One region of the Streptomyces sp. NBC_01460 genome, then DNA from elsewhere that is predicted to be linked to it. Evidence: predicted binding sites of a transcription regulator. Region 1 holds the regulator's gene; each other region holds the start of a gene.
What was found. Region 1 encodes HrcA, which represses chaperone genes, less so after heat shock. Its sites were predicted from a motif close to TTNGCACTCNGNNNNNCNGAGTGCNAA; they were not measured.
Positions count from the first base shown of each region.

Region 1 (5,562 bases):
GAGCCCGAGCAGGGCCGCGGCGGCGACCACGGCGGTGAGGAGCCAGCCGATCTCGCCCAGCAGCACGCTGAGCACGGCGATGAAGACGGCCCCCAGGAACGTCTCCGGCCGGACCGAGGCGCGCAGGGAGTCCCACCAGGTGCGACCCGACCGGCTGGCCCGCCAGCGCAGGCTGCCCAGCTGTTCGAGGATCCGGTCGTCGCGTTCACGGGCCGAACCCCAGTCCGGCTGCGCGACGACCGTGGCCGTGGCCTGCTCGATGGCGGCGAGCAGCCGGGAGCGGGGGAAGGCGAAGGGCTTGTACTGCGAGGTGCCCCGGGTCTCCCAGGGCCGCTCGGTGAGCGTCCGGACCATGGAGAGCGCCGCGTCGTACGGGGTGGCGCCGCGGCCCTCCACCAGCTTCACCGGGACCCGGCGCAGCTGGTTCGCCCGGTGCACCTGGTGGACGATCTGCTCGACCCGGCCGTCGATCTCCTGGCCGGCCGAAGCGTCCTCCGGCTGTGCCACGACCAGCGGCATCACCGGCCGGTTGACGCGGTACTGGTCGATCAGCTCCTGCATGAGGTGGAAGACGGCGGAGGCCGCCTCGTTCTCCGCACTGTCCCGCCACACTTCGCGCGTCATCCGGCCCCCCGTGCCTTCCCTGCCGCCTGCCCTGCGGTCACCCCTCAATAACGGATGGTGCGCGGGCGGCGCAGGTGTTCACGGGGATCGGTACCGGATCCTCCTCAACCCATCCGGTACATCAGGCAGGAAGGGTGACGAAGTCGATCAATTCCTCCACGCGGCCCAGGAGTTGCGGCTCCAGGTCCTTGTACGAGCCGACTCTGGAGAGAATGTGCTGCCAGGCCGCGCCGGTGTTCTCCGGCCAGCCCAGGGCCCGGCACACGCCCGTCTTCCAGTCCTGGCCGCGCGGCACCACCGGCCACCCCGGAATGCCCACGGACGACGGTTTCACGGCCTCCCAGACGTCGATGTACGGATGTCCCACCACCAGCACGTGTCCGTCGGTGACCTGAGCGGCGATCCGGGACTCCTTGGAGCCGGGCACCAGGTGGTCGACCAGCACGCCCAGCCGGGCGTCCGGGCCCGGCGCGAACTCCCGCACGATCGCGGGGAGGTCGTCGATCCCCTCCAGGTACTCCACCACCACGCCCTCGATGCGCAGGTCGTCACCCCAGACCCGCTCGACGAGCTCGGCGTCGTGCCGGCCCTCCACGTAGATCCGCCCCGCCCGGGCGACCCGTGCCCGCGCCCCGGGCACCGCCACCGAACCGGAGGCGGTCCGCGCGGGGCGGACCGGCGCGCCCGCCGACGGACGCACGAGCGTGACCACCTTCCCCTCCAGCAGGAAACCGCGCGGTTCCATCGGGAAGACCCGGTGCTTGCCGAAGCGGTCCTCCAGGGTGACCGTCGGCCCCTGGGCCGTCCTCTCGCACCGGATCACCGCCCCGCAGAAGCCGGTGACGGCCTCCTCGACGACCAGGTCGGGCTCGGCGGGGACCTCGGGGGCCGGGGCGGTCTTCTTCCACGGCGGAGTCAGGTCCGGCTGGTAGCTGCGCATGGCACGACGATAAACGGGGCCCCTTTCACGACACGCCGAAGCGGGAGGCCAGGTGATCGCGCTGCGCCCGTACGAACGCCGCGTCCACCACGGCCCCGTGGCCGGGCACGTACAGCGCGTCCTCGCCGCCCAGCTCCAGCAGCCGGTCCAGAGCGGCCGGCCAGTGCGAGGGGACGGCGTCGCGGCCCGCCTGCGGTTCGCCGGACTCCTCGACCAGATCGCCGCAGAGCACCACGACCGGGGAGCCCGGCACCAGCACCGCGAGATCATGGCCGGTGTGTCCGGGGCCCACGTTGGCCAGCAGCACCTGGAGCCCGCCGCCGAGATCGAGCGTCGACTCGCCGCTCACCTGGTGCCGCGGCGCCACCAGGGTGTCCGTGGCCGCGGCGGCGTCCGCCTCGCTCATCCCGTGCCGCAGCGCGTCCGCGCGCAGCTCCTCGGCGCCCCGCTCCAGCAGCTCCGCCGTACCGACCGCCCCGTGGACCGCCGCCCCGGAGAAGGCCGCGGTGCCCAGCACATGATCGAAGTGCGGATGGCTCAGTGCGATATGCGTCACCCTCCGGCCCAGCAGGGCCTCCGCCTGGGTCCGCAGCTCGGCCCCCTCCCGGAGGGTCGAACCCGTGTCGTAGAGCAGCGCGCCGTCCGCCCCCGCCACCAGTGCGACGGTGGCGTCCCAGACGGGAAGGCGCCGCCGTCCCGTACCGTTGCCCAACCGCTCCCAGCCGAACTCTTCCCAACAGACGTCCATACGGCGACGCTATCCGCAACGACCTGCGCATCCCCGCGACGGCGTGGCCGGTCGCCCTTGCCCCGGGACCACCTCGCCCCCGTACACTGACCGGGGGGATTGCTGGCACTCGAACGCACAGAGTGCCAGGCAGAAGCCGAAGGACCACAGCTGGAGGTGTGCGCGGTGCTCAGCGAACGCAGACTCGAAGTGCTGCGCGCCATCGTCCAGGACTATGTCGGCACCGAGGAGCCCGTCGGCTCCAAGGCGCTCACGGAGCGGCACAGCCTCGGGGTCTCCCCGGCGACCGTGCGCAACGACATGGCGGTGCTGGAGGACGAGGGCTTCATCGCCCAGCCGCACACGAGTGCGGGGCGCATTCCGACGGACAAGGGTTACCGTCTCTTCGTCGACAAGCTCGCGGGCGTCAAGCCCCTGTCGTCGCCGGAGCGCCGGGCCATCCAGAATTTCCTCGACGGCGCGGTCGACCTCGACGACGTCGTGGGCCGCACGGTCCGGCTGCTGGCGCAGCTGACCAGGCAGGTCGCCGTCGTGCAGTACCCCTCGCTGACCCGGTCGACCGTGCGGCACGTGGAACTGCTGTCACTGGCCCCGGCCAGACTGATGCTCGTCCTGATCACGGACACGGGCCGGGTCGAACAGCGTATGATCGACTGCCCTGCACCGTTCGGTGACACGTCACTGGCCGATCTCCGGGCCCGGCTCAACAGCCGGGTCGTCGGACGACGGTTCGCGGACGTCCCGCGGCTCGTGCAGGATCTGCCGGAGTCCTTCGAGGGCGAGGACCGGGGAACCGTGTCGACGGTTCTCTCCGTCCTTCTCGAGACCCTGGTCGAAGAGACGGAGGAGCGGCTGATCATCGGCGGCACCTCCAACCTCACCCGTTTCGGACACGACTTCCCTGTGATGATCCGGCCGGTGCTGGAAGCGCTGGAGGAGCAGGTCGTGCTGCTGAAACTGCTCGGTGAGGCAACGGATTCGGGCATGACCGTACGGATCGGGCACGAGAACGCCCACGAGGGCCTCAACTCCACGTCCGTCGTCGCGGTCGGCTACGGTTCGGGCGACGAGGCAGTCGCCAAACTCGGCGTGGTCGGACCGACCCGCATGGACTACCCCGGAACGATGGGAGCGGTACGCGCAGTGGCACGTTACGTCGGACAGATCCTGGCGGAGTCGTAAGTGGCCACGGACTACTACGCCGTACTCGGCGTGCGCCGCGACGCCTCTCAGGACGAGATCAAGAAGGCATTCCGGAGGCTCGCCCGCGAGCTGCACCCGGATGTCAACCCGGATCCGAAGACCCAGGAGCGGTTCAAGGAGATCAACGCCGCTTACGAGGTGCTGTCGGACCCGCAGAAGAAGCAGGTCTACGACCTCGGCGGCGACCCGCTGTCCGCCTCGGGCGGAGGTGGCGCGGGCGGATTCGGACAGGGTGGCTTCGGCAACTTCTCCGACATCATGGACGCGTTCTTCGGCACGGCGTCGCAGCGCGGACCCCGTTCGCGCACCCGGCGCGGCCAGGACGCGATGATCCGCCTGGAGATCGACCTCTCCGAGGCGGCCTTCGGCACGACCAAGGACATCCAGGTCGACACGGCGGTCGTCTGCACGACCTGCAGTGGCGAGGGCGCCGCACCCGGCACCTCCGCGCAGACCTGTGACATGTGCCGCGGCCGTGGCGAGGTCTCCCAGGTCACCAGGTCCTTCCTCGGCCAGGTCATGACCTCGCGGCCCTGCCCGCAGTGCCAGGGCTTCGGCACGGTCGTGCCGACCCCGTGCCCCGAGTGCGCCGGTGACGGACGCATCCGCTCGCGGCGCACCCTCACCGTGAAGATCCCCGCCGGTGTCGACAACGGCACCCGGATCCAGCTCGCGGGCGAGGGCGAGGTCGGCCCCGGCGGCGGCCCCGCCGGCGACCTGTACGTCGAGATCCACGAGCTCTCGCACGCCGTGTTCCAGCGGCGCGGCGACGATCTCCACTGCACGGTCACCATCCCGATGACCGCCGCGGCGCTCGGCACCCAGGTGCCGCTGGAGACGCTCGACGGTCTGGAGGAGATCGACATCAGGCCGGGCACCCAGTCCGGACAGTCGGTCCCGCTGCACGGGCGGGGCATCACGCACCTGCGCGGCGGCGGGCGGGGCGACCTGATCGTGCACGTCGAGGTCATGACCCCGACGAAGATGGACCCGGAGCAGGAGCGCCTCCTGCGGGAGCTGGCCCAGCTGCGCGGCGAGGAGCGGCCCACGGGTCAGTTCCAGCCGGGACAGCAGGGGCTGTTCTCCCGCCTGAAGGACGCCTTCAACGGCCGCTGAGCCTCCCGCGGCACCGTCCGCGAACCCCGTCACCGCACCGCCCGCCGGCTCGTACCGGCGGGCGGTGCGGTGCGTGCGGCGGCCCGTCCGCCGTGTGAAAGGGCTGATTCGGCACGATCCGCCGGACGTGGCACGATGCGGTCATGTCCTTGGCGCTGACCGGTCTCTGCCGCTACCCGATCGTGCAGGCCCCGATGGCGGGCGGCACGTCCCGCCCGGAGCTCGCCGCGGCCGTCGGCGAGGCCGGGGGGATCGGCTTCCTCGCCGCCGGGTACAAGACGGCGGACGGCATGTACAACGAGGTGAAGCAGCTCCGGAGGGCGACCGCCCGGCCGTTCGGCGTCAACCTCTTCATGCCGCAGCCGCTGGTCGCCGACCCGGGCGCCGTCGAGATCTACCGCGACCAGCTCGCCGGCGAGGCCACCTGGTACGGGACGCCCCTCGGCGACACGGACGCCGGCGGCGACGACGGCTACGAGGCCAAGGTCGCGATCCTGCTGGAGGACCCCGTGCCTCTGGTCTCCTTCACCTTCGGCTGCCCCACCCGTGAGGTCCTCGACGCGTTCGCCGCCGCCGGCACGCTCACCGTCGTCACGGTCACCTCGGCCCAGGAGGCGCGGAACGCCCGGTGGGCGGGCGCCGGCGCGCTCTGCGTCCAGGGCACCGAGGCGGGCGGCCACCAGTCCACGCACCGCGACGACCCGCAGGGCGGTCTCACCGGCACCGGGCTGCTCGCCCTGGTCGCCGAGGTCCGCGCCTCCGTGGACCTCCCGGTGATCGCGGCCGGCGGACTGATGCTCGGCTCCCAGATCACGGCCGTCCTGGCGGCCGGTGCCGACGCGGCCCAGCTCGGCACGGCGTTCCTGCCCTGCCCCGAGTCGGGGGCCCACCCGCTGCACAAGCAGGCCCTGACCAACCCGCTGTTCGTGAC
Region 1 covers NZ_CP109473.1:2,774,627-2,780,188, reverse strand. Annotated here, with positions in the region: gene OG488_RS12405 (ABC transporter substrate-binding protein) at 1-624, opposite strand, end outside; gene OG488_RS12400 (DUF3097 domain-containing protein) at 746-1,564, opposite strand; gene OG488_RS12395 (MBL fold metallo-hydrolase) at 1,590-2,312, opposite strand; gene hrcA (heat-inducible transcriptional repressor HrcA) at 2,478-3,494, shown strand; gene dnaJ (molecular chaperone DnaJ) at 3,495-4,631, shown strand; gene OG488_RS12380 (nitronate monooxygenase) at 4,775-5,562, shown strand, end outside.

Region 2 (5,562 bases), 1.9 Mb from region 1:
ACCTTCTCCATCAGCTCGCGCCGGATCTCCGCGACGATCGCCCCGACCGTCGCCTCCTCGTCCAGCGCGGGCAGGACGACGCTCACCCGCGCGCGGTGCGGATCCGTCGCCCGCGCTGCCGTGAGGCGGTCCAGCGGGCGGTCGGCAGCCGACCAGGAACGCCTGGTCAGCCAGCGTTCCACCTCTTCCAGCACGGTCGATACTCCCTGTATGTGATCCATCTCGCGGTTCGGACGTCTATCTCAACCGTCCGGTGCTTCGGTTACAGTCTTGAACAACGCGGATGACCCTCGCATGTCGGGGTCGGTCCGCGAATAAACGCCCGGATCCATGGTCCGGTGCCATAGCGCTCATCCAGAGGGACTGAGGGAACGGCCCGTTGAAGTCCCGGCAACCCTCCTGCCGACCGCGAGGTCACGGTGGGGAAGGTGCCAATTCCGTCTTGTGGCGAAATACGTCGCAAGGAAGATGAGGAGAAAGGGCCTCCGCCATCATGGCCGTGCAGACAGTTGCAGCGAACACCAATTCTTCCGCCGTGGACCTCGGTCCCGCCGCGGCGCTTTCCTGCCGCGAGTGCGGCGAGCGTTTCGAGCTCGGACCCATTTTCGCCTGTGCGTCCTGTTTCGGGCCGCTCGAAGTGGCGTACGACCTGCCGAGCGGCTCCCCCGAAGAGCTGAAGAAGCGAATCGCCGAGGGTCCGAACAACATCTGGCGCTACGCGCCGCTGCTGCCGGTCCCCTCCGACGTCGCGGACAAGCCCAACATCAACCCCGGCTTCACGAAGCTGGTCAAGGCCGACAACCTCGCCCGCGAGCTGGGTGTGACCGGCGGCCTGTACGTCAAGGACGACTCCGGCAACCCGACGCACTCCTTCAAGGACCGTGTCGTCGCCATCGCCGTCGAGGCCGCCCGCGCCTTCGGATTCACCACACTCTCCTGCTCCTCCACCGGCAACCTCGCCGGCGCGGTGGGTGCCGCCGCCGCTCGCGCCGGCTTCCGCTCCTGCGTGTTCATCCCGCACGACCTGGAGCAGGGCAAGGTCGTCATGGCCGCGGTGTACGGCGGCGAGCTGGTCGGCATCGAGGGCAATTACGACGACGTCAACCGCTTCTGCTCGGAGCTCATCGGCGACCCGCTCGGCGAGGGCTGGGGCTTCGTCAACGTCAACCTCCGGCCGTACTACGGCGAGGGCTCCAAGACCCTGGCGTACGAGATCTGTGAGCAGCTCGGCTGGGAGCTGCCCGACCAGCTCGTCATCCCGATCGCGTCCGGCTCGCAGCTCACGAAGATCGACAAGGGTCTGCAGGAGCTGATCAAGCTCGGCCTCGTCGAGGACAAGCCGTACAAGATCTTCGGTGCCCAGGCCGAGGGCTGCTCCCCGGTCTCCACCGCCTTCAAGGCCGGCCACGACGTCGTGCGGCCCCAGAAGCCGAACACCATCGCCAAGTCCCTGGCGATCGGCAACCCGGCCGACGGCCCGTACGTCCTGGACATCGCCCGGCGCACCGGCGGTGCCGTGGAGGACGTCAATGACGAGCAGGTCGTCGACGCGATCAAGCTGCTGGCCCGGACCGAGGGCATCTTCGCGGAGACCGCGGGCGGTGTGACCGTCGGCGTCACGAAGAAGCTGATCGACGCCGGCCTGCTCGACCCGACGCTGACAACCGTGGTCCTGAACACCGGTGACGGCCTCAAGACGCTCGACGCGGTCGCCCCCACGACCGGCCTGTCGGCGACGATCCGGCCCAGCCTGGACGCGTTCCGCGACGCGGGCCTCGCCGCCGCCAACTGACCACCCGAGACCGAAGGAAGGCACCCACATGAGCGTCAAGGTCCGTATCCCCACCATCCTCCGCACCTACACGGACGGTCAGGCCGAGGTCTCGGCGGAGGGCGCGATCCTCTCCGAGGTCATCGCGTCCCTGGAGCAGAACCACCCGGGCATCGGCGCCCGTGTCCTCGACGACCAGGGCAAGCTGCGCCGCTTCGTCAACGTGTACGTCAACGACGACGACGTGCGCTTCGAGGGCGGTCTGGACGCGGCCACCCCGGACGGCGCCGGCGTCTCCATCATCCCGGCCGTCGCCGGAGGCTGACCGCCGCAGGCGCGATACGGGCCGGCTCGGCCGCCCGGTTCCACAGAGTGAGCAGAATGCCCCCCTCCGCGAGAGAAGCGGAGGGGGGCATTCTGCATGGTTGAGCGCGGTACAGTTGGGGAAGTCCCCGCAGCTACCCGCGCCGCCCGCATATGAGAATGCGCCTGGCCGCGACAAGAAGTAGCCAAAGTACGTGAACCCCTTGAGGCATAAGTGGCCTTTGTCAGGCCCGACTTGCCCTGGAATCCCATGAATTCCGCCTATCCGTGCGCTCGCGTGCGCCCAGAATTCTCGTCCGATTGACCTGTTGCAGAGGGCAGTTGGGCAGATACATTCGGCCGCGGTCGACGCGTTCCGGCGCACGCCACCCTCTCCTGTCGGAGGGTGAGTTCTGACCCGGGCCCGCGAAGTGCGGTGCTCGTGCAAGGGCCAGTAATAGGGGAGTTAGGCATGGCTCAGGGCACCGTCAAGTGGTTCAACGCGGAGAAGGGGTACGGCTTCATCGCGGTCGACGGTGGTGCGGATGTTTTCGTCCACTACAGCGCGATCCAGATGGACGGGTACCGCACCCTCGAAGAGGGTCAGCGAGTTGAATTCGAGATCTCGCAGGGCCAGAAGGGGCCGCAGGCGGACATGGTCAAGCTCGCCGTCGGCTGAGCTCGGCGCGGTCGGCCAACGACACTACTCACGCGCGAGAGGTCCGTACCCCCACCGGGGTGCGGGCCTCTCGTGCGTCCCCGGCCTGCCCTGTCGCTCCTCTGTTCGCCCCCGGTGGTTGTCCACATCCCGAGGACGACGCTTGCACTCGCAGGGGTCGAGTGCTAATCATTGGCGTTAGCACTCTCCAGGTGAGAGTGACAGAAACTTGGACCGGGCCGGTGAGGCCCGCAGGCCCAGTGGGGCAAGGAACCACTGAGCACGCTGGCCGTCCGTCGCGGGCGCCTCTCGGTCCGGAGAAATCCACCCCTGTCCGGGAGGACCACTTCACATGGCCAAGATCATCGCGTTCGACGAGGAGGCACGGCGCGGTCTCGAGCGCGGGATGAACCAGCTCGCCGACGCCGTCAAGGTCACCCTCGGCCCCAAGGGCCGTAACGTCGTCCTCGAGAAGAAGTGGGGCGCGCCCACGATCACCAACGATGGTGTTTCCATCGCCAAGGAGATCGAGCTCGAGGACCCGTACGAGAAGATCGGTGCGGAGCTGGTCAAGGAGGTCGCCAAGAAGACGGACGACGTCGCCGGCGACGGTACGACCACCGCCACCGTTCTCGCCCAGGCGCTCGTCCGCGAGGGCCTGCGCAACGTCGCCGCGGGTGCCAACCCGATGGCTCTCAAGCGTGGCATCGAGAAGGCCGTCGAGGCCGTCTCCGCCGCTCTGCTGGAGCAGGCGAAGGACGTGGAGACCAAGGAGCAGATCGCTTCGACGGCCTCCATCTCCGCTGCCGACACCGAGATCGGCGCCAAGATCGCCGAGGCGATGGACAAGGTCGGCAAGGAAGGCGTCATCACCGTCGAGGAGTCCCAGACCTTCGGTCTGGAGCTCGAGCTCACCGAGGGTATGCGCTTCGACAAGGGCTACATCTCGGCGTACTTCGCCACCGACATGGAGCGCATGGAGTCGTCGTTCGACGACCCGTACATCCTCATCGTCAACTCCAAGATCAGCAACGTGAAGGACCTCCTTCCGCTGCTCGAGAAGGTCATGCAGTCGGGCAAGCCCCTGCTGATCATCGCGGAGGACGTCGAGGGCGAGGCGCTGTCGACGCTGGTCGTCAACAAGATCCGTGGCACCTTCAAGTCCGTCGCCGTCAAGGCTCCGGGCTTCGGTGACCGCCGCAAGGCCATGCTCGGCGACATCGCCATCCTCACCGGTGGCACCGTCATCTCCGAGGAGGTCGGTCTCAAGCTGGAGAACGCCGGCCTGGACCTGCTCGGCACCGCCCGCAAGGTCGTCATCACCAAGGACGAGACGACGATCGTCGACGGCGGCGGTGACAGCGACCAGGTTCAGGGTCGCGTCAAGCAGATCCGCGCCGAGATCGAGAACTCCGACTCGGACTACGACCGCGAGAAGCTCCAGGAGCGTCTCGCGAAGCTGGCCGGCGGCGTGGCCGTCATCAAGGCCGGCGCCGCCACCGAGGTGGAGCTCAAGGAGCGCAAGCACCGCATCGAGGACGCGGTGCGCAACGCCAAGGCCGCCGTCGAGGAGGGCATCGTCGCCGGTGGTGGCGTGGCTCTGCTCCAGGCCACGGCCGTCTTCGAGAAGCTCGACCTGACCGGTGACGAGGCCACGGGCGCCAACGCCGTGAAGCTCGCGCTGGAGGCCCCGCTCAAGCAGATCGCCGTCAACGGTGGTCTCGAGGGTGGCGTCATCGTCGAGAAGGTGCGCAACCTGCCGATCGGTCACGGCCTCAACGCCGCGACCGGCGAGTACGTCGACATGATCGCCGAGGGCATCATCGACCCGGCGAAGGTCACGCGCTCCGCCCTGCAGAACGCCGCGTCCATCGCCGCGCTCTTCCTCACCACCGAGGCCGTCATCGCCGACAAGCCGGAGAAGGCCTCTGCGGCCGCTCCGGGCGGCATGCCGGGCGGTGACATGGACTTCTGATCCTCGGATCAGCAGCTCCTGGCAGTACCCGCAGTACCTGTACGACGCCGGCCCCCGGGATTCCTTCCCGGGGGCCGGCGTCGTCGTGCGCCGTGGCGCCCCGCTCCGCGCCATCGACGACCGCTGCTGTGGAGCGTCAGGGGGTGAAGGGGGCCACGCCGGTCAGTCGGGTGCTCGCTGCCCAGAGGGCTTGGCCGGTGGGCCGGTCGGCCATGTGGGGGTGGGGTGTTTCGAGGTGGGGCTTGCCGCTGAGGCCGAACCTGCTGGGGCCCCACAGCTGGCCGCCTCGGACGTCCGGGTCGAGGGTGGCCCGGACGGCGGGCCAGGCGCCGGCGTCCTTGCCCTGGAGAAGGGCTCTCGCGGGGAGGGCCAGGAGTTGTCGGGGTCCGGAGCGCTGGTGGATGCCGGGCCGGGGCGGGGTGAGGGCGTCCAGGGCGCCGCCGGGATGGGCGATCACGCTCATGCAGGTGCTGCCCGCGGCGCGCAGCCGGCGGTCGAGTTCGAGGGCGAAGGCCATCTGGGCGAGTTTGGAGCGGCCGTAGGTGCGCTTGGGGTCGTAGTCGCGTACGGATTGCAGGTCGTCGAGGTCGAGGCGCTCGGAGCGGGCGGCGAAGCTGCCCATGGTGATGATCCGGGCCGCCGGAGCCGCCTCCAGCCAGGGGGCCAGCCAGTGCACCAGGGCGAAGTGGCCGAGGTGGTTGGTGGCGAACATGAGTTCGTGGCCGTGGTGGTTCTGCTCGCGGGGCGGTTCGTCCAGTGCGATGCCCGCGTTGAGGACCACGGCGTCCAGGGCGTCGGTGTCCAGCCGGCCGGCGGACGCCCTCAGGGAGGCGAGGTCGGCCAGGTCCAGGGGTA
Region 2 covers NZ_CP109473.1:4,682,755-4,688,316, forward strand. Annotated here, with positions in the region: gene OG488_RS21005 (glucosyl-3-phosphoglycerate synthase) at 1-194, opposite strand, end outside; SAM riboswitch class I at 348-475, shown strand; gene thrC (threonine synthase) at 494-1,792, shown strand; gene OG488_RS21015 (MoaD/ThiS family protein) at 1,821-2,096, shown strand; gene OG488_RS21020 (cold-shock protein) at 2,547-2,753, shown strand; gene groL (chaperonin GroEL) at 3,085-4,707, shown strand; gene OG488_RS21030 (SDR family NAD(P)-dependent oxidoreductase) at 4,844-5,562, opposite strand, start outside.
Region 2: groL (chaperonin GroEL) is a predicted target of HrcA. The motif match lies at 2,895-2,921, and genes of this name have one in related genera.

Region 3 (5,562 bases), 2.3 Mb from region 1:
GCTGATGGGGCTGGGTCTCCTCGCCTGGCTGACCGGACTGACCGGCCTCGTCAAGGCGTTCGCCCACCGGCGCTGGGTGCTGCGGGTGCTGGTCGGGGCGAGGACGGAACAGCCCGCCACCGCGGGCGGCTGATCAGGGGCGCTTCACCGGCTGCCCGATCAGCATCGTCGGGGCCCCGGCCACCCGGGTCAGGAAGACGGTGGCCGAGTGGGGCCCCTGGAGCTTCATCTTCCGGCGCAGCTCCTCCGGTTCGACCGCGGAGCCGCGCTTCTTGACGGTCAGGACACCGACCTGACGCTCTCTCAGCAGTGCCTTGAGCTTCTTCATGTTGAAGGGCAGCTGATCGGTGATCTCGTACGCGGCCGTGGCGTCGGACGCGTACGGCACGTCGCTCGTCACGTACGCGATGGTCTCGTCGATCAGCCTGCCGTCGCACCGCCCGACGATGTCGGCCACCAGATGGGCACGGATGACGGCGCCGTCCGGCTCGTACAGATACCGGCCGACGGGGCCGACCGGCGGGGCGGGGAGCGGGCCCTCGGAGACGAGCGTCGCGCGCGAGGGCAGGAGTGTGGCCCGGTAGGCGCCGGGCGTGAAGCCCTCACCGAACCAGAGCACGGCCTCCTTCACGTCGCCGCCGTCCGAGATCCACTCGGCCTCGGCCTGCGGTCCGATCGCCTCGTGCGGGACCCCGGGGGCGATCTTCAGCGCCGCGCGGGGGGCCTTCGACGCGGCCTCCGTCGCCCAGGAGAGGGGCGGTGAGTAGGCCTCGGGGTCGAAGATCCGGCCGCGTCCGCCGCGCCGGGCCGGGTCGACGAAGACCGCGTCGTACGGGGAGGTGTCGATCCCGGTGACGTCGGCGCACCGCACCTCGACGAGGTCCTGGAGGCCGAGCGCCTCGGCGTTGGCCCGGGCCACCCGCGCGGTGAGCGGGTCCCGGTCCACGGCCAGGACCCGGATGCCGGCCCGGGCCAGGGCGATCGCGTCGCCGCCGATCCCGCAGCAGAGGTCGGCCACGCTCCGTACGCCGAGCTCCGCGAACCGCCCGGCACGGTAGGAGGCGACCGAGGTGCGGGTCGCCTGTTCCACGCCGTTCGGGGTGAAGAACATGCGGTACGCGTCCGCCGCCCCGAACTTCGCGACCGCGCGCTGCCGCAGCCGCGCCTGGCCGAGCGCCGCCGAGACGAGGGCGGCGGGGTGCGTGCGGCGCAGCCGGGTCGCGGTCGCCAGCTCCCGGGCGGGATCGTGGTCGCGCAGCTCGTCCAGGAGCGCCGCGCCCTCGGGGGTGCGCAGGGCGGCGAAGGAGGCGAGCGGGTCGGCGGGGTCGGCCTGGTCTGCGGGGGGAAGGGCGTTCACCCGTCCATTGTGAGCCAGCCGGGGGACCCGGCGGATCCCCCGGAGGTGTCGCCGGAGGCCGCCGGTGACCCGGTGGCAGGATGCGGCGCCATGCAGCTAGTACGACAAAAAGAAAAATCTGTCATGAAGCGCCACAGGACGGTCTGCGCGGTCCTGGCCGCCCTCCTGATCGGCGCCGCCGCCTCCGGGTGTGCCGACGGTACGGACGAAGGGGCCGCCGGCCGGGACGGACCCGCCGCAGGGCGGCCGGGAGCCGCCGCGGCGCAGGCGGGCCCCGCCGCGGCCGAGGCGAGGGCCAGGGCGCGGGCGGAGCGCCTGAAGCGGGAACTGGCCGCCCGTGTCGCCGTCGCGAAGAAGTGGGGCCTGGCGAAGGTTCCGCTCGCCGCTCCCGCGCCGCCCGCCGTGAAGCCGCGCATCACCACCCGCAAGGGGTTCGAGGTGGAGGGCGGGGAGACGCTGCCGCCCGTCTTCACCACGGTCCCCACCAAGGAGCGGATCGTCTTCCTGACGATGGACGACGGGGCGGAGAAGGACCCCGAACTGCTCCGGATGATGACGGAGCTGAAGATCCCGTACAGCGCGTTCCTCAGCGACTACGTGGTGAGCGACGACTACGGCTACTTCAAGGACATGCAGGCCCGGGGGGTCACCCTCAACAACCACACGCTCAACCACCGCTACCTCCCGGGGCTTTCGGCGTCCGAGCAGCGGCGGGAGATCTGTGGCGAGCAGGACAAGATCGAGAGGTTCCTCGGGAAGAGGCCCACCCTCTTCCGGCCGCCGTACGGCAACTACAACGGCGACACCCTGCGCGTCGCGAAGTCCTGCGGCATCACGGCCGTGCCCCTGTGGGCGGCCGAGGCGTTCCCCGACCACATGGAGTGGCGCGAGTGGGACAGGGACCTGCACCCCGGCGACATCATCCTCACCCACTTCCGGGGTGAGGAGGACTGGGAGGGCTCCATGGCCGACATGGTCCGGCGCGTCATGAAGACGGTCACGGACAAGGGGTACGCGGTGGCCAGGCTGGAGGACTACGTCTGACCGGGAGGCGGCGGGCGCACCCGGCCGTCCGCCGCCGGGACGACGCGGTGGTCTCCCCCGTCGTCCCGGGCGCGGGCCGCTCCCGCGACGCCACGCGAGGGTGGTGAATTGGCACTCCGCTTGACCGAGTGCTAATCGCGGTCATAGTCTCAGTGCTGGCACTCCCCGAGGGAGAGTGCCAGCACCACCGTGCGACAGGGCAGGTCCGGCACCCGCGACGACGGATCGACCTGGTCGCCACCCCACAGACTGTTAAACCCCGTGAGATCTCCGAAGGGGGAGACCGGATCGTGTCGACCACCAGCTCCAAGGTTGCGATCAAGCCGCTCGAGGACCGCATTGTGGTCCAGCCGCTCGACGCCGAGCAGACCACGGCTTCCGGCCTGGTCATTCCGGACACCGCCAAGGAGAAGCCCCAGGAGGGCGTCGTCCTGGCCGTGGGCCCGGGCCGCTTCGAGAACGGCGAGCGCCTTCCGCTCGACGTCAAGACCGGCGATGTCGTTCTGTACAGCAAGTACGGCGGCACCGAGGTGAAGTACAACGGCGAGGAGTACCTCGTCCTCTCGGCGCGCGACGTCCTCGCGATCGTCGAGAAGTAATTCACCCACGTTTGCTTCTGTTCTGCGCCCCTGGCCGCCTGCGAAATACCTAGCCGGGCGGCGAGGGGCGCAGTTCGTTTTGAGAGGGAAGAAAACAGCCCATGGCGAAGATTCTGAAGTTCGACGAGGACGCCCGTCGCGCCCTTGAGCGCGGCGTCAACAAGCTTGCCGACACGGTGAAGGTGACGATCGGTCCGAAGGGCCGCAACGTCGTCATCGACAAGAAGTTCGGCGCCCCCACCATCACCAACGACGGCGTCACCATCGCGCGCGAGGTCGAGCTCGACGACCCGTACGAGAACCTCGGTGCCCAGCTGGTGAAGGAGGTGGCGACCAAGACCAACGACGTAGCTGGTGACGGCACCACCACCGCCACCGTGCTCGCCCAGGCCCTCGTCCGCGAAGGCCTGCGCAACGTCGCCGCGGGCGCGTCCCCGGCAGCCCTGAAGAAGGGCATCGACGCCGCGGTGAAGGCCGTGTCCGAGGAGCTCCTCGCGACCGCCCGCCCGATCGAGGACAAGGCCGACATCGCCGCCGTGGCCGCGCTCTCCGCGCAGGACCCGCAGGTCGGCGAGCTCATCGCGGACGCGATGGACAAGGTCGGCAAGGACGGTGTCATCACCGTCGAGGAGTCCAACACCTTCGGTCTGGACCTCGAGTTCACCGAGGGCATGGCCTTCGACAAGGGCTACCTGTCCCCGTACATGGTGACCGACCAGGAGCGTATGGAGGCCGTCCTCGACGACCCGTACATCCTGATCCACCAGGGCAAGATCGGCTCGATCCAGGAACTGCTCCCGCTGCTGGAGAAGGTCATCCAGGCCGGCGCCTCCAAGCCCCTCCTGATCATCGCCGAGGACGTCGAGGGCGAGGCGCTCTCCACCCTCGTCGTCAACAAGATCCGTGGCACCTTCAACGCCGTCGCGGTGAAGGCCCCCGGCTTCGGTGACCGCCGCAAGGCCATGCTCGGCGACATCGCCACCCTCACCGGTGCCACCGTCATCGCCGAGGAGGTCGGCCTCAAGCTCGACCAGGCCGGTCTGGACGTGCTCGGCACGGCCCGCCGTGTCACGGTCTCCAAGGACGACACGACCATCGTCGACGGCGGCGGCGACTCCGCCGACGTCAAGGGCCGCGTCAACCAGATCAAGGCCGAGATCGAGTCCACGGACTCCGACTGGGACCGCGAGAAGCTCCAGGAGCGCCTCGCGAAGCTGGCCGGCGGCGTCTGCGTGATCCGCGTCGGTGCCGCCACCGAGGTGGAGCTCAAGGAGAAGAAGCACCGTCTCGAGGACGCCATCTCCGCGACCCGCGCCGCGGTCGAGGAGGGCATCGTCTCCGGTGGTGGCTCCGCCATCGTCCACGCCGTCAAGGTCCTCGAGGGCAACCTCGGCAAGACCGGCGACGAGGCCACGGGTGTCGCGGTCGTGCGCCGCGCCGCCGTCGAGCCGCTCCGCTGGATCGCGGAGAACGCGGGCCTCGAGGGCTACGTCATCACCGCGAAGGTCGCCGAGCTCGACAAGGGCCAGGGCTTCAACGCCGCGACCGGCGAGTACGGCGACCTGGTGAAGGCCGGCGTCATCGACCCGGTCAAGGTCACCCGCTCCGCCCTGGAGAACGCCGCGTCCATCGCGTCGCTGCTGCTCACGACCGAGACCCTGGTCGTCGAGAAGCCGGCCGAGGAAGAGGCCGACGCCGGTCACGGCCACGGTCACGGCCACTCCCACTAGTACGGCTCCGTACGCCGCCGAGGCCCGGTACCCCCGTCGCGGGGGCACCGGGCCTCGGTGCGTGCGCGGGGCTACTTCGGGCCGTACGTCCGGCCCGCGCGGGAGGTCACTCCACCGAGCAGGCCGCGCGGCGTCAGCTTCACCAGGCCCATCATCGCCTTGTAGCGCGGGTCCGGGATCGACACCGACCTGCCCCGGGCCAGGTCCGCCAGGGCCGCGGCCACCAGTTTGTCGGCGTCGAGCCACATCCAGTCCGGGATGTTGCCCGTCCCCATCCCGGCCCGCTGGTGGAACTCGGTGCGCACGAAGCCCGGGCACAGGGCCATCAGCCGCACCCCCGAACCCGCCAGGTCCTTCGCGGCGCCCTGGGTGAACTGGACGACCCACGCCTTCGACGCCCCGTACGTCCCCCGCGGCAGGAAGGCGGCGACGGACGCCACGTTCACCACCCCGCCGCGACCGCGCTCCCGCATCGGGCCCGCCGCCGCCGAGGTGAGCCGGAGCACCGCCTCGCAGTGGACCTTCAGCATCGTCAGCTCATCGGCCATCGAGACGTCCAGGTAACGCCCCTTGTTGCCGAAGCCGGCGTTGTTCACCAGCAGGTCGACGGGGCTCACGCGGTTCGCCAGCCGTGCTTCGACCGCCTCGATCCCGGCGTCCGTGGACAGGTCGGCCGTCAGCACCTCGGCCTCGATGCCGTGCCCGTCGTGCAGCTCCGTGGCCTGGGCCCGCAGCCGCTCCGTGTCGCGGGCCACCAGCACCAGATTGTGCCCGTCACCCGCGAGCCGCCGTGCGAAGGCGGCCCCGATCCCCGCCGTCGCGCCCGTAATCA
Region 3 covers NZ_CP109473.1:5,034,132-5,039,693, forward strand. Annotated here, with positions in the region: gene OG488_RS22820 (hypothetical protein) at 1-133, shown strand, start outside; gene OG488_RS22825 (THUMP-like domain-containing protein) at 134-1,357, opposite strand; gene OG488_RS22830 (polysaccharide deacetylase family protein) at 1,481-2,401, shown strand; gene groES (co-chaperone GroES) at 2,692-3,000, shown strand; gene groL (chaperonin GroEL) at 3,102-4,730, shown strand; gene OG488_RS22845 (SDR family NAD(P)-dependent oxidoreductase) at 4,802-5,562, opposite strand, start outside.
Region 3: groES (co-chaperone GroES) is a predicted target of HrcA. The motif match lies at 2,510-2,536, and genes of this name have one in related genera.